4 regions of the Variovorax restrictus genome follow, and region 1 is predicted to be linked to each of the others. Evidence: predicted binding sites of a transcription regulator. Region 1 holds the regulator's gene; each other region holds the start of a gene.
What was found. The regulator sigma-54, encoded in region 1, starts transcription at its own class of promoters, with help from an activator protein. The targets are predictions, from matches to a motif close to TGGCANGNAANCTGCTTT.

Region 1 (3,874 bases):
TCTGGATCGACTCCCACACGTGCGGCTGGAAGGGCAGCAGCTTCTCGAAGCCGAAGCGGCGCAGCGCACCGGCCGGGATGCCCAGGCCGATCTGCGCCGCCTCGATGGCGATGGTGCCGCTGCCGCAGCAGGGGTCGTACAGCGGCGCATCGGACACGGCGCCGGTCTCCGGGTTCCACCAGCCGCTGGCGGCCAGCATGGCCGCAGCCAGGGTTTCCTTCAGCGGCGCGTCGCCGGTGTCCTGGCGCCAGCCGCGCTTGAAGAGCGGCTCGCCCGAGGTGTCGATGTAGAGCGTGCAGGTGTCGGTGGTGAGGTGCGCGAACACGCGCACGTCGGGCCACTGCGTCTCGATGCTCGGCCGCACGCCGCCGGCCTTGGCGCGGAAACGGTCGGCGATGGCGTCCTTGATGCGCAGCGTGGCGAAGTTCAGGCTCTGCAGCGGGCTGTGCTGCGCCGTGGTCTCGATCTTGAAGGTCTGCTTCGGCGTGAACCAGATCTCCCACGCCACGCCGCTGGCGATGGCGTAGAGGTCGTTCTCGCTGCGGTACGGCGCGTGCGCCAGTTCGATCAGCACGCGCTGCGCGAGGCGGCTGTACAGGTTGAGCTTCATGGCGTCGCGCCACGAACCGCGCACGAAGACGCCGCCACGCGAGGCCATCAGGTCGTCGCCGGCCAGGCCGGTGAGGCCGTGCACTTCTTGCGCAAGAAAGTCCTCGACGCCGGCGGCGCAAGGCAGGAAAAGATGGAGCTGGTTCATGAACGGACTTGCTTACAGCGCCTTGCGCAGATTGGCCGGCGCGATGCGCAGCGCCTCGCGGTACTTGGCCACGGTGCGCCGGGCGCATTCGATGCCCTGCTCTTTCAGCATCTCGGAGATCTGGCTGTCCGACAGCGGCTTCTTGATGCTCTCGGAGCCGACGAACTGCTTGATGAGCGCGCGCACCGCAGTGCTGGACGCGTTGCCGCCGGTCTCGGTGCCCAGCGCGGAGCCGAAGAAGTACTTCAGCTCGACCGTGCCATAGGGCGTCGACATGTACTTCGCCGTGGTCACGCGGCTGATGGTGGATTCGTGCAGCCCGAGTTCGTCGGCGATCTCGCGCAGCACCAGCGGCCGCATGGCCAGCTCGCCGTGCACGAAGAAGCTCTTCTGCCGGTCGACGATGGCATTGCTCACGCGCAGGATGGTGTCGAAGCGCTGCTGGATGTTCTTGATGAACCAGCGCGCCTCCTGCAGACGCTGCGACAGCGCCTGGCTGCCCTCGCCCTTGTGCTGCTTGAGCGCGCCGGCGTAGATGTCGTGCACCCGCAGGCGCGGCATCACGTCGGGATTGAGCATCACGCGGAACTTGATGTTGGTGCCAGTGCCGATGCGCGTGACGATCACGTCGGGGATCACGACGTTGCGCTCCACGTCGACGAAGCGCCGACCCGGCTTGGGCTCGAGCGTGGCGATCAATTGCAGCGCGCTGCGCACCTCTTCCTCGTTGCTGCGGGTGAGCGTGGCCAGGCGCTTGAAGTCGCGCCGCGCGAGCAGCTCCATCGGCTGCTTGCAGATCGCGATGGCGGTCTTGCGAATCTGCGCCTCTTCGGCACTTTCGTTCGCACGGGCCAGCGCCTTCAGCTGGATGGCCAGGCATTCGCCGAGGTCGCGCGCGCCCACGCCGACCGGCTCCAGGCTCTGCAGCAGGCCGAGCGCCACCTGGAAGTGGTGCACCAGGCCGTCGAACTCGTCGTTGTCGTCGCCGGCCAGGCCCGAGGCCAGGGCGGGCAGCGACTCTTCGAGGTAGCCGTCGTCGTTGAGCGACTCGATCAGGAAGCGCAGCGCGGCCTGGTCGCTCTCGTTCAGGCGCAGGCTCAGCGCCTGGCGGTGCAGATGCGACTGCAGCGATTCCTGGCTGCGCGCCAGCTCGGTGGCGTCGGCGCGATCGTCGTCGCCCAGGTTGTTGGCGCGCGGAGGCGCGTCGCCGCCCCATTCGCTGTCGTCGGGCGCCATGTCGACGGTGCCGTCGCCTTCCCAGTCGGGCGTGGCTTCGGTCGCGTCGACCGCCGGGGTGTCGGCCTCGGTCGTGCTGGTGGTGCTGTCGCTGGTGGCGGCGGGCCCGGGCGAAAAGTCGTCGTCACGCGGTGGCGGTGCATCGGCGGCGTCGACGCCGAACTCCTCACGGGCGGCCTCTTCGGCGGTGCGCTCGAGAAACGGGTTCTCGTCGAGCATCTGCTCCACTTCCTGGCTCAGTTCGAGCGTGGACAGTTGCAGCAGCCGGATCGACTGCTGCAACTGGGGCGTGAGCGCGAGATGCTGCGAAACGCGCAGCGACAGGCCCTGCTTCATGGAGAGTTCCGTCCTCCCCTTACATGCGGAAGTGTTCGCCCAGGTACACGCGGCGTACCTCGGCGTTGTCGACGATCTCCGAAGGCGTGCCTTGTGCCAGCACTTGCCCGTCGCTGATGATGAACGCGTGATCGCAGATGCCCAGCGTCTCACGCACGTTGTGGTCGGTGATGAGCACGCCGATGCCGCGGCTCTTGAGGAAGCTGACGATGCGCTGGATCTCGATCACGGCGATCGGGTCGATGCCGGCGAAGGGCTCGTCCAGCAGGATGAAGCGCGGCTGCGTGGCCAGGGCGCGGGCGATCTCGACGCGGCGGCGTTCGCCGCCCGACAGCGCCAGCGCCGGCGAATCGCGCAGGTGCTCGACGCGCAGGTCCGACAGCAGCTCGTTCAGGCGATCGTCGGTGCGCTTCTTCGACAGCGGCACCATGCGGCCCTTGTCATCGGGCTCGCGCTGGAGCTCGAGCACCGCGCGCACGTTCTCTTGCACGCTCAGCTTGCGGAAGATCGAGGCCTCCTGCGGCAGGTAGCTCAGGCCCATGCGGGCGCGGCGGTGGATCGGCATGTGCGCGATCGGCTCGCCGTCGATGCTGATCTCGCCGGCGTCGGCCCGCACCAGGCCCACGATCATGTAGAACGAGGTCGTCTTGCCGGCGCCATTGGGCCCGAGCAGACCGACGACTTCGCCCTTCTGCACGTCGAGCGAGACGTTCTTGACGACTTGTCGGCTGCCGTAGCGCTTCTGCAGACCGCGCACCTGGAGCCGGCTGCCTTCGACCGCACCGGCACCGGCCGGGACGGCCTGCTTCGCCATGTCCACGCGGTCGTTCACGGGCGCGCTTCTCCGCCGAGCGTGGTGCTCGGGCGCAGGCCGCGGCCGGGTGCCGGCGCGGCGGGTGCACTCGGCTGGGCGGCATCCGCACCGGCTGACTTGGGCGTCAGGATGGCGCGCACACGGCTGCCCTTGTCGCCGGTCGCCACGCTGGCGCCCGGCGGCAGCGGCGCGCCATTCACGGTGAAGGTGTCGTTGCTCTGGTCGTAGACGATCAGGGCACCCGTTGTCTCGTCGTTGACCTTGGCGCCGATCAGCCGCCGCATGATGGCGCGGCGGATGAACTTGACGTTGTCAGCGCGGCTGTCGTACTCGATCACCTCCGACTCGCCCTCGGTCCATTCGTCGACGCCGGAGTCGCGCTTCTGCTTGTAGTAGGCCAGCTTGCCGGGCGCGGCGGTGACCACGCCGTACTGGTAGCCCTCCGGGTCCTGGCGCACGTCGATGCGCGCACCGCGGATGATGATGGTGCCCTTGGTCACCACCACGTTGCCGGTGAACACGCTGGTCTGCTTCAGGTCGTCGTAGCGCATGGCATCGGCCTCGATGTTCATGGGCTTGGTGCGGTCGGCCCTTTCGGCCAGCGCCGGCACGGTAGCGACGGCGAGCAGCAGCGCGGCAAAGCCGGCGCGCAGGAGGGAGGAGAAGGGAGTGTGGGATCGAAGTGTCATAAAGGCACGAAACTTGCTCGACGATTGTATGCGCCGGACCAG
Region 2 (3,874 bases), on a different contig from region 1:
GTGTCGCCCGAACCGAATCCGCGGTCGGTCAAGACGTCGAGCCCGGCGCGCGTGTAGCAGCCGTTTTCGTACGGCATGAGGAACGGGGCCTGCGGCCCCTGGAAGGCCCAGTCGGCCGCGAAACGCAGCTTGGTCGCGCTCTGCGCCAGGGCGCTGGCGCCCAGGGTGACGAGCGCGGCGGTGACGCCCGCGCGACGGATGACGCGATAAGCAGAATTTGAAGTCATGAACTCACCTGGGGGGGAATGGAAAGGAAGGGGGCCGCCACGCCATCGCCTGCGGCTTCGACGAACAGCGCCACGTCGGGCTGATAGACGCCGCGGCCGATCAGCCCGTGCGTGCCTTGGCGGTCGAGAATGGCGAGGTCGACCTGAGGTGCCACGCCGCTTGCCGCTACGCGCGCAATGTCGACCAAGCCCGTGGCCGGGTCGACCACCGCAGCGCGCTGTGCCGCCAGTGCGCCGGGCAGCACATGCCGCCATTCGTCCTGCAGCGCAGGTGCCGCGGCCAGCGCCTGGCCGCCGAGTCCGCAGAAATCGATGACGGCGCTGTCGCCGATGGCGCCCAGCGCCTCGCTGTCGGCATGGCCGGGCAGGCGCGTGCCCATCGGCGGCGTGGCCGGGCGCCGGTGCCAGCGGCTGTCGCCCTGCATGCGCAGCCCGAAATCGATGCCATTGCCGCCAACGGCAGCCAGCCCGTGCGTGGCGCGGCGCAGCCGCCAGCACGCCGCTGCCATCAGGATGGTCAGCACGAAGCCGGGGTTGGCCTGCAGTGCGGCTCGGTCGTCGGCGGCAAGGTCGGCAACGGCTTCGACCAGCGCCGCGTTGGCCGCTCCGGTGCGCGCGTGGCATTCGTCGCCCTGCTTGAGTGCCTGCACGACGATCGATGACAGCGCGACAGGCTGCGCCCGCAGCAGCGGTGCGAGCCGCTGCAGGCCGAAATCGACGATCGCGGCAAGACGCGAGCGCGCCTCCGGCGCTTGCGTGCCGAAGCGAAGGGCCGGCGGCGGCCCCTCGACCAGCGGCGCCCATGCGACGTGGCTCGCATCGCCGACCACGGCCATCGGCATCGAGGCCGAAACGACCTGCGCCAGCGGCGTGACCACGCCGTGGTCTTGCGCAGGACGAAGCTCAACCGCGCCGGTCGACAGCATGGCGCGCGCATGCGCCTCGTCGGCGGCCACCCCTTCGAACAACAGCGCCTGCACGCAGGCGTTGTGAACGGCACGTGGAACCTCGCCTTCGAACGGCGGACCGGCGTGCAACAGCACCGTCGGGCCCAGGTCGGGCAACGCGTCGCGCCGCAACACCACGTCCCGCAGGCTGGCACCTTCGAAGGGTCGCGCCCAGGATGCGGCATCGACCGCCTGCGGCGACCCAGGTAATGAGGAAGTCACAGCCGGCACTCCGTCAGGCCGCTTGCGCCACGGGCAGGATCGATGCGACAGCATCGAAGCGCTCGCCTGCGCGCAGGCAGAAGGCGGGCGTGAGCAGGCGGTCGGTCGTGACGGCTGTGCCTTCGTTGTCGTGCAAGGTCCAGCGGCCGCGCTGGTCGTTCAGCACGCTCACGTCGGCCTCGCCGCCGACCCGCAGGCTGCCGAGCGTGTCTTCCATGCCGATCATGCGGGCCGCATTCACCGTGACCATCGGCACCACCTGCTCGATCGTCAGCCCCAGTGCCAGCATGCTCGTCATCGCCGACACCAAGCTGAATCGGATGCGCCCCTTGAACATGTGGTCTTCCTCGTCCGGGTGCGAGTCCGGTGTGCCGGGCGGCGCCGGCACCGTGGTGTTGTAGCCGTGCATGTCGGCACCGAGGGTGTCGGGCATCACGCCGTAATCCAGCACGATGCGCGCCGTGCGGTAGCTGAAGTGCGAACCATGGCCCACGTCGATCTTCAAGCCGCGCGCGACCGCTTCCTTCACCAGCGGATGGAGCTTCCCGTCGAGTTCGACGAACCCGCCCGGGTGCCGGCTGAAAGGATGCGCCAGCACATCGCCCGGCTTGAGCATGTCGACGACCTGGTTGAAGATCGAGTCGGGGTCGACGGCCAGCCCGCCCTCCTCCGGCTTCGGCCAGAGCTGACCGAAATGGATGTAGACGGGCAGCTCCGCCTCGCGGCCCATGCGGGCGGCCAGCCGCATCACGTCGACACCCCAGCGCGCGAAGCCGCCGATCTCGGCATGCGCCTTCAGCCCGCGGACCAGATCGCGGTTGCTGCGTGCGGCCTTCACCGCCGCGTCGACGTCAAGACAGTCCGGGCGGTACAGCTCGGGGTAATAGTGGCCCTCGAGCCCGCCCACCAGGTAGCAGGACATGAAAGCCACCACGCGCGACTTGGCAGTGGCCACGACGTAGTCGCGAAACCCCGGCAAGGTGATCGAACTCGGCCCGCCCTGGTCGACCAGAGTGGTCACGCCGGAATGCACGCCGCACAGGTCGGCGTTCATCCCGAAGCGACCGGTCACGCCCTGGTAGACGTGTGCGTGGGTGTCGATCAGCCCCGGGAGCACGAGTTGCCCACGACAGTCGACCATCTCGGTATCGGCCGGTGCACTGGCCGACAGGTCCGGTCCGACCGCCGCAATGCGCGTGCCCGCCACCAGCACATCCATGATGCCGTTGCGCTGGTTGGCGGGATCGATCACGCAGCCGCCTTTGAGCAGAATGTTCGTCATTTCCTTGGTCGTTCCGAATGGGTTCTGTTGAGTGAGATAGGTGGCATGCCGCATGTTTCGTGCCACCCCCTTGACCGGACCGTCCGGCAGCAGATGCGCGGCATGCCCGCTAAACTGGCGCGCAGCCCCACCCTTCCGCGGGGCCGGGATGCGGCCCCTGCCGCGCAACGCTGCGCACGTGTTCAGATGACCGAGAAAACCAAGAGCAAGACCATCCAGGTGGAACTCCAGGCCGCACAGGAACGCTCGATGCTGTTCGCACGCCCGGGCTTCCTGATCCGCCGGCTGCATCAGATCCACAGCGGCCTCTTCACCGAAGAAACCAAGGCTTTCAACATCACACCTGTGCAGTACAGCCTGCTGACTGCACTTGCGGAGCATGGCGAGATGGACCAGAACACCCTGGCCATGGAGATCGGCCTCGAGCGCACCACCGTCGCCGAGGTGCTGCCCCGCCTGGAAAGCCGTGAGTTCATCGAGCGCAACCAGTCGGCGCAGGACAAGCGCGTGAAGCTGGTCAAACTCAGTCGCGCAGGCAAGGCGATGGTTCGCCGCATGGAAGCCGCAGCCCAGCGCGCCCACGACCGGACCATCGAACACCTGCCTGCGGCGGAGCGGCAGCTGTTCATGCTGCAGCTGATCCGGCTGGTGGAAGCGAACAACCACAAGAGCGTGGCGCCCCTGCGGCTGCGCTGAGCCTGGCCAGGGGATGGGGGCGCGGCCTCCCCGATTCGTCATCTCTGCCCTACGGAGTTCTTCCTATGAATAGGTGGCATGCCCCATTAATGCGCGGCATGCCACCGATACGGTGCATCACGCACGGCACCAGATCCCCACGGACGCTTGCTCGATCGTAAGTTTCACGCGCAGACCTGCTTGTTGTCCTGGCTATTGACGCAACGCAAGGACAAGACACACCGCAAGCTGCTAGTGGCATGGACGTTGCTTGAAAGCCCACAGGTCCGCGGCATTTCTGCCACGGGTTTCCGTCACCGGAGGTCTCATGGGTCTGGAAGGTTCTGTCGCCATCGTCACGGGCGCTGCCATCGGCATCGGCTTCGCCGCGGCTGAGCGCCTGGCCGAACGTGGCGCGCGGGTCGTCATCGCCGACCGCAGCGGCGCCGAAGAAGCCGCCGCCAGGCTGGCAGCGCGCGACCTCCAGGTGACGGGCGTCGCACTCGACGTCTCGTCACCCG
Region 3 (3,874 bases), on a different contig from region 1:
GTCGGGAAACTCGAAGCCCGCCACGCAGCGCAGCGTGGTGGTCTTGCCGCAACCGCTGGGCCCCAGCAGCGAGATGAACTCGCCCTCGACCGTGTTCAGGTCCAGGTGCGCGATGGCCGGCGCGGTGCTGCCGGCGAAGGTCTTGCGCAGGCCGTCGAGCGACACGCGCGTGGTGCGTCGCCCGAGGGCGGGCGACGCGTCGGTCGCCACGCTCACTTCATCTCCCGGTTCCAGCGGTCGGTGATCTGCGCGACCTGCGGGTTGACCTTGCTCCAGTCGAACTGGAAGATCTTCTTCATGCCTTCGCCGGACACCGGCACGTCCTTGGCGAGCGCCGTGTCGAGCTTCGACTTGGTGTTGGTCGGCGAGGTGAAGAACTCCTTGGCCATCATCTCCTGCACGTCGGCGCGCAGGATGAAGTCGAGGTACTTGTAGGCCTCTTCCTTGGCGGGTGCGTTCTTCAGCACGTTGAAGGACTGCTCGAAGGCCAGCACGCCTTCGGTGGGCACCACCATCTCGACCGGCACGCCCTTCTTCTGCAGCGCGACGATCTCGGGGAAGTCGATGACGGCCACCGTCACGTCGCCGCGCGTGAGCATGGTCGACAGCGTGCCGCTCCAGTCGGCCTGCGTGAAGGGCAGCAGCTTCTTGATCTCGACGAAGGCGCGGTCGATCGCGTCTTGCGAGCCGCCGTAGAGCTTGGCCGTCATCAGCAGGAACAGCATCGCGGCCGTGTTGCCGATCTGGTAGAGGCCGATCTTGCCCTTGAACTCGGGGTTGCTCCACAGGTCGCTCCACGACTTCGGCGGCGTCTTCACCAGGTCCTTGCGGTAGCCGATGCCGATGGTCGACACGATGGCGCGCACGCCGTTGTCGCCGGGGTTGCGCAGGAACGGGTACGCGCTGGCGAGGTTCGGCACCTTGGCCGCGGGGATGGCCTCGAAGTAGCCTTCGGCGCGCACCATGCTCGCGATGTTCTCGTTGAGCATGAGGATGCTGTAGGGCGGCTTCTCGATGCCGGCCGCGCGCAGGTTGGCGACGAAGTTCTTGCCCAGGCCCACGTCGAGCGTGGTCTCGACGCCGGCCGTCTTCTGGAACATCGGCATCAGGTCGGAGCGCCAGAACTTCTCCCAGCGACCGCCATAGGTGTTCACGACCAGGTTCTGTGCAGCGGCGGAAATGCCGGGGATGGCCAGCGCCGACATGCCCGCGGCAGCGGCCATGGCCTGCAGGTAGTCGCGGCGGGAGAAGTTTTTCATGGGTGTCCTTGAAGAAGAAAAGAGGAAGAGAAGTGAAGAAGGGCGTCAGGCCGAGGCCTTCGACGTGTCTCGCCGGTAGTCGTAGTTCTTGTTGAGCCGCTCCATCAGGTATTCGCCGTAGGGCACCGGCGGGTAGAGGGGCGGGTGCTCGGCGTCGGTACAGGTTGGCAGGCACTCGATGAGCGCATCCATCGACGGGTCGAGGAAGTAGGGCAGCGAATAGCGGTCGCCGCCCGAGCGGTTGATCACGCGGTGCGGCGTCGACACGAAGCGGCCGTTGGTCCAGCGCGCCAGCATGTCGCCGACGTTCAGCACGTAGGTGTTGGCGATTGGCGGTGCTTCGATCCAGTCGCCGCCGCGCGGGCGCACCTGCAGGCCGCCCGAGTTGTCCTGGGCGAGCAGCGTGATGATCCCGTAGTCGGTGTGCGGCGCCGAGCCCATCTGGTCGTCGTCCTGCGGCGGCTGCGGCGGGTAATGCAGCGCGCGCAGGAAGGTGGTCGGGTGCTCGAAGTGGTGGTCGAGCGATGTGGCCGGCAGGCCGAGGCTGATCGCGATCAGGCGCACGATGTAGCGGCCCAGCACGTCGACCTCGCGCACGTACTGTTTCATGGCGGGCTCGAAGTCGGGCAGCCACGTCGGCCACTGGTTCGGGCCCTGCATCGGCAGCCCGGCGAGCAGGCCGGGGTCGTCCGGCGGCAGCTCGTGCATCAGCATCAGCGACTCGCTCATGTTGGGCTTGGTCACCTTGGCCACGGAGGAGGTGACGATGGTCGAGGTCGCCATGCCCATGTAGCCGCGGTGCGCCGAATTGATGGCGAGCGACTGTTTGCGTTCGAGCGGCGATTCGTGGAACTGCTTCGACGCCGCGAAGGCCGCGGCGCGCGTGGCGGGCGACACCGTGTGGCCGCCGATGTAGGCGAAGCCGAGGGTGCTCAGTGCGTCGTGCAGTGCGGCGGCGCTGGCCTGCGCCGCGGCACTGTGCGGGTCGACGTTGCCGCCGAGATCGATGAGGGGAATGGACGTCAGCATCGGGTACTTCGTTCGTGGAGCTCGACGGCACGCAACGTCCATGCCAGTTGGACCAAATGGACAAATGCGTTACCGTCGCCCCGCCGCACCAGGCGGGTACGGCTCGTGCAAGCGGATGTGCACGTGGAAGCGCAATGCACAAGAAAGCACCAGGACATGGCAAAGATGACAGGGAGCACCGCGGGGAAGCCCACCACCAAGCCACCGCCCAAGAAAGTCGCCAAATCAGTCGCCAAGCCGTCGCAGCGGGTGCTGGCCAAGCGGGCACCGGCCCCGCGCGGGCCGGCCGCGATCAACCGGCGCCTGCGTCAGATCGAGGACAAGCGCAGCGTCATCCTGGCTGCGGCGCTCGGTCTGTTCTCGCGCTACGGGCTGCACGGCACCAGCATCGACCAGGTGGCCGCGCGCGCCGATGTCTCCAAGAGCAACCTGCTCTACTACTTTGCCAACAAGGAAGAGCTGTATGTCTGCGTGCTGCGCGACCTGCTCACCGTGTGGCTCGAGCCGCTGCGCGGCTTCAGCGTGGAACAGGACCCGCGCAAGGCCATCGCCGACTACATCCGCCGCAAGCTGGTGATCTCGCGCGATCGGCCTGATGCATCGAGGCTGTTCTGCCTCGAGATGATCCAGGGCGCACCATTGCTGCGCGACGAACTCGGCCGCGAACTGCGCGACCTGGTCGAACGCAAGTCGGAGGTCATCCGCGCGTGGGTGGCGGCCGGCAAGCTCGGCCCCGTCGACCCGCACCACCTGATCTTCGCGCTGTGGGCCACCACCCAGCACTACGCCGACTTCGGCGTGCAGGTGCAGGCCATCACTGGCCGCACGCTCGACGATCCGGCCTTCTTCGAGCAGACGGTGGAGAACGTGCAGCGCATCGTGCTGCAGGGCATCGCTGCGGACTGACCCCTAATCCGCCGTCGTCACGAGGCCGTGGTAGCGCCGGTCGAAGTAGACCAACCCGTGGGCCGTGTCGCCGAGGGTGATCGCAGCCACCTCGCAGAACAACACGTCGTGCGTGCCCACGGCGGTGCTTCGCACCACGCGGCAATCGAATGACACCGCGGCGCCATCGAGCATCGGCGAGCCGGTGACGCCTTCGTGCCAGCGGCCGGCCGCGAAGCGTTCGTCCATCGGCGTCTTGCCGCCGAACACGCCGGAGAGTTCCTGGTGGCCCGGCGCCAGCACGTTCACGCACAGCACGCCGTTGACCTCGAAGGCCGGGTACACCGAGGCCGTGCGGTTCAGGCAGATGAGCAGCGTGGGGGGCTCGTCGGTCACGCTGCACACGGCCGAGGCCGTGAAGCCCGCGCGCCCGGCCGGGCCGTCGGTGGTGATGATGTTGACGGCCGCGCCCAGGCGCGACATGGCGTTGCGGTAGTCGGCCTTGTGCATGGGGCTGTTCTGGTTCAGGCGAGCGTGCAGGCGTCGGCGAAGTCCAGCCGCGGCAGGCGGCCGAACACCTTCGACGCGTCGCCGTGGCCGAGGTTGACGAGGAAGTTGACGGTCCACGTGGTGCCGCCGAAGAAGGCGTCGTTGACCTTGGCCTTGTCGAAGCCCGACATCGGGCCGGCGTCCAGCCCCAG
Region 4 (3,874 bases), on a different contig from region 1:
CACGTCGTGCGTGACCATCACGACCGTGCTCTGCGTTTTCTGCACGATGGCGAGCAGTTCGTCCTGCAGGCGGGCGCGGGTGAGGGCGTCGAGCGCACCGAAGGGCTCGTCCATCAGCAGCACCTTGGGTTCCATCGCCAGCGCACGGGCGATGCCCACGCGCTGCTTCATGCCGCCGGAGATCTCGCCGGGCCGCTTGCCTGTGGCGGGTGTGAGGCCGACCAGCGCGAGGGCCGCGTCGGTGCGGGCCTTCAGCTGCGCCTTGCTCTCGGTCGCCGCGAAGACGCGCTCCACGCCGAGATAGATGTTCTCGTAGCAGGTGAGCCAGGGCAGCAGCGAATGGTTCTGGAAGACCACCGCGCGCTCCGGGCCGGGGCCGGCGATTTCGCGGTTGGCGCACAGCAGCGTGCCGTGCGTCGGCTTGGTGAGGCCGGCGATCAGGTTCAGCAGCGTCGACTTGCCGCAGCCCGAGTGACCGATCAGCGCGACGAACTCGCCCTTGGCGACCGTCAGGTGGATGTCGCGCAGCGCCTGGAAGCTGCCCTTGGGCGTCTTGAAGGTCTGTTCGACATCGCTGATCTCGATGAACTTGTCTTCATTCATGACTTCACCTCTTCGAACGTGAACGCGGTGGCGATCTTGATGAGCGCGAATTCGAGCACCAGGCCGACCACGCCGATAACGAAGATCGCGATGATGATGTTGGCGACGTTGAGGTTGTTCCACTCGTCCCACACCCAGAAGCCGATACCCACGCCGCCGGTGAGCATCTCGGCGGCGACGATCACCAGCCAGGCGGTGCCCACGGCCAGGCGCACGCCGGTCAGCATGTAGGGCAGCACGGCGGGGAACAGGATCTTGGTGAGGATCTTCCATTCGCTCAGGTTCAGCACCTTCGCCACGTTCATGTAGTCGCTCGGCACGCGCTGCACACCGACCGCCGTGTTGATGACCATCGGCCAGATGGAGCAGATGAAGATGGTCCAGATGGCCGCCGGATTGGCGCCCTTGAAGACCAGCAGGCCGATCGGCAGCCAGGCCAGCGGCGACACTGGACGCAGCAGGCTGATGAGCGGGTTGAACATGCGCGAGAGGAACTCGAAGCGCCCGATGGCGAAGCCCGCCGGGATGCCCACCAGCGCCGCCAGGCCGAAGCCCAGTGCCACGCGCTGCAGCGACGACAGCACGTTCCAGCCCACGCCCTGGTCGTTCGGCCCCTTGCTGTAGAACGGATCGGCGAACACCGTCAGCGCCTGCTTGCCCGTGACCAGCGGCGAGGGGAAGCCGGTGGTGCTGTTCATCGCGATCAGCTCCCAGACCAGCAGCAGCAGACCGAAGCCGGCCAGCGGCGGCAGCACGCGCATCCAGAAGGCGCGCAGGTCGATCGGCTTGCGCGGCGCGGCCTGCACCGGCGCAAGCGCCGCAACGGCGGCAGCCTTGGCAGGCGTCGCGGCCGATGCGGTGGCCGGTGTGGAGAGAGGCACATTGGCCTCCAGCGGAGAATGAAAAACGGCGCTCACCATGGTGTTCTCCTCAGGCCTTGACCTTGAACGAATCGGCGTACTTGGCGGGGTCCTTGCCGTCCCACACCATGCCGTCCATCAGCTTGCTGGTGCGCATCGGTGACGCGGGCACAGGTGTCTTGGTGGCCGTCGCGGCCTGCTTGTAGATGTCGATGCGGTTGATTTCGGTCGCGACCTTGAGGTAGTCCGGGTGCGCCTTCAGCAGCCCCCAGCGCTTGTGCTGCGTGAGGAACCACATGCCATCCGACAGGTACGGGAAGTTGACCGCGCCGTCGTTGTAGAACTTCATGAAGTTCGGGTCGTCCCAGCTTTTGCCCATGCCGTTGACATAGCGGCCCAGGATGCGCTGGTTGATGGCGTCCACGCTGGTGTTGACGTAGCTCTTGTCGGCGATCGTCTCGGCCATCTTGTTCTTGTTCTGCAGGCCGGTGTCGATCCATTTGCCGGCTTCCAGAATCGCGGCGGTCACGGCACGCGCGGTGTTCGGGTACTTCTTGACGAAGTCGGCCGTGGTGCCGAGCACTTTCTCGGGGTGGTCCTTCCAGATGTCCTGCGTGGTGATGGCGGTCACCCCGATGCCGTCCATGATGGCGCGCTGGCCCCAGGGCTCGCCCACGCAGTAGCCGTCCATGTTGCCGATGCGCATGTTCGCCACCATCTGGGGCGGCGGCACCACGATGTTCTTCACGTCCTTGAACGGGTCGATGCCGGCCGAGGCGAGCCAGTAGTACAGCCACATCGCGTGCGTGCCGGTCGGGAAGGTCTGCGCGAAGGTGTACTCGCCCTTTTCCTTGGCGATCAGCTTGGCGAGCGAGGCCGCGTCGACCGCACCCTTGTCGGCCAGCTTCTTCGACAGCGTGATCGCCTGGCCGTTGTTGTTCAGGGTCATGAGCACGGCCATGTCCTTCTTGGTGCTGCCCACGCCGAGGTGCACGCCGTAGACCAGGCCGTACAGCACGTGGGCCATGTCGAGGTCGCCGTTGACCAGCTTGTCGCGCACACCGGCCCAGCTGGCTTCCTTGCTGGGCACGATCTTCACGCCGTACTTCTTGTCGATGCCCAGCACCGAGGCCATCACCACGCTGGCGCAGTCGGTCAGCGGGATGAAGCCGATCTTGACCTCCTCCTTCTCGGGCTTGTCGGAGCCCTGGGCGTAGGCAAGGGCGCGCAGCGCAGGGTCGATGCCGGCAGCACCGACAGCAGCCACCTGCAGCACGCGGCGGCGACTCAACTTCGTTTTCAGCAGATCGGTCATGGGGCGAACTCCGGAAGAAAAGGACAAAGCGAAAGACAAAAACAAAAAAGGCGTCCGCATCGCGTCGAAGCTGCTGATGAGCGAGCTTCGACGGATACGGACGCCTTTGTCCGGTTCGGTGGGCGACACCCTGCGTTGGATGCCACCTGCCTGCAGACCTACGTCGGTCTATGCAGCTTCACATGCAAGCGTTGTGCCAGCAGGGTGAAAGGTCGTCGCGCTATTGAAGTTGTAGCGGCCAGATGAGGAACGGCCAGGGGAGAACGACGGTTCGATCGTCCTTCAGGGTGCGGCACGCTTGTTGTGCAACGCACCAATCGCGCTCAGGGTTTCCCGTCCACGGGCAGGTATTCCGCCATCGAGAGCACTGATTCGGCCACGTCGATCAACCGCCGGTTCTGGTTCATCGCGGTCTGGCGCAGCATCTTGTGCGCCTCGGCCTCGCTCAGACGGCGGTGCGCCATCAGCAGGCCCTTGGCGCGCTCGACCAGCTTGCGCTCGTTGAGCGACGCACGCACGGTGTCGAGTTCGTCGCCCATGGCCTGCAGCCGTTGCGCCTGGTCCTGCACCAGGTCGAGGATGGATCGCTCCAACTGGCGCCCGTAGGCTGGCGCGCCGCTCGCCGCCGGGGCCACGGGCGGGGCATCGGGCTGGTCGAAGAAGGCCGACGACGCCGTCGCCGGTTGGTGCGCCATCTGCGCGAGCAGCGTCTCGTGGTTCGCCAGCTCGCCCCGGGCATGGCCGATCTTGGCGACGCACAGATGGTGCAGGTCCGCGGCCAGACGTTCCTCGACGGTCTGCATGGCGTCGATGCGGCGCGTGCAGCAGTCGAACCACACCGGGCTCAGGTTGGGGTCGAGCGCCACGCCGGTGGGCGCGGCGCAGGCGATGCGGCGCAGGCGCTCCAGCTCGGCGGTCTGGGCCGGCGGCAGGTGGGCCAGCCACTGCGCCTCCGGTTCGGGGCCGGAGAACTCCGAGAAGACCTGGAAGCAGCGCTCCTGCGATTCGATCAGGTGCAGCCATTGCTGCTGCCGTGCCGACTCGTTGCGGCCGGACGCGAAGGCGGCGGCGCCGCAGGCACGCTCCTGCCCGGCGA

Region 2: the regulator sigma-54 is predicted to act here: its motif matches at 2,726-2,743, upstream of ACSFA0_RS10785 (amidohydrolase/deacetylase family metallohydrolase).
Region 3: the regulator sigma-54 is predicted to act here: its motif matches at 2,317-2,334, upstream of ACSFA0_RS01170 (isopenicillin N synthase family dioxygenase).
Region 4: the regulator sigma-54 is predicted to act here: its motif matches at 2,960-2,977, upstream of ACSFA0_RS13840 (CmpA/NrtA family ABC transporter substrate-binding protein).

The regions. Positions count from the first base shown of each region.
Region 1 is NZ_JBPJZH010000004.1:12,221-16,094, forward strand. Features, by position in the region: gene ACSFA0_RS21030 (THUMP domain-containing class I SAM-dependent RNA methyltransferase) at 1-757, opposite strand, end outside; gene ACSFA0_RS21035 (RNA polymerase factor sigma-54) at 770-2,329, opposite strand; gene lptB (LPS export ABC transporter ATP-binding protein) at 2,349-3,143, opposite strand; gene lptA (lipopolysaccharide transport periplasmic protein LptA) at 3,158-3,832, opposite strand.
Region 2 is NZ_JBPJZH010000001.1:2,280,554-2,284,427, reverse strand. Features, by position in the region: gene ACSFA0_RS10795 (ABC transporter substrate-binding protein) at 1-227, opposite strand, end outside; gene ACSFA0_RS10790 (oxamate carbamoyltransferase subunit AllG family protein) at 224-1,396, opposite strand; gene ACSFA0_RS10785 (amidohydrolase/deacetylase family metallohydrolase) at 1,410-2,678, opposite strand; gene ACSFA0_RS10780 (MarR family winged helix-turn-helix transcriptional regulator) at 2,865-3,374, shown strand; gene ACSFA0_RS10775 (SDR family NAD(P)-dependent oxidoreductase) at 3,682-3,874, shown strand, end outside.
Region 3 is NZ_JBPJZH010000001.1:237,876-241,749, reverse strand. Features, by position in the region: gene ACSFA0_RS01180 (ABC transporter ATP-binding protein) at 1-216, opposite strand, end outside; gene ACSFA0_RS01175 (ABC transporter substrate-binding protein) at 213-1,259, opposite strand; gene ACSFA0_RS01170 (isopenicillin N synthase family dioxygenase) at 1,305-2,288, opposite strand; gene rutR (HTH-type transcriptional regulator RutR) at 2,445-3,194, shown strand; gene rutF (NADH-dependent FMN reductase RutF) at 3,198-3,683, opposite strand; gene ACSFA0_RS01155 (malonic semialdehyde reductase) at 3,698-3,874, opposite strand, start outside.
Region 4 is NZ_JBPJZH010000001.1:2,930,700-2,934,573, reverse strand. Features, by position in the region: gene ACSFA0_RS13850 (ABC transporter ATP-binding protein) at 1-603, opposite strand, end outside; gene ntrB (nitrate ABC transporter permease) at 600-1,523, opposite strand; gene ACSFA0_RS13840 (CmpA/NrtA family ABC transporter substrate-binding protein) at 1,534-2,778, opposite strand; gene ACSFA0_RS13835 (nitrate- and nitrite sensing domain-containing protein) at 3,102-3,874, opposite strand, start outside.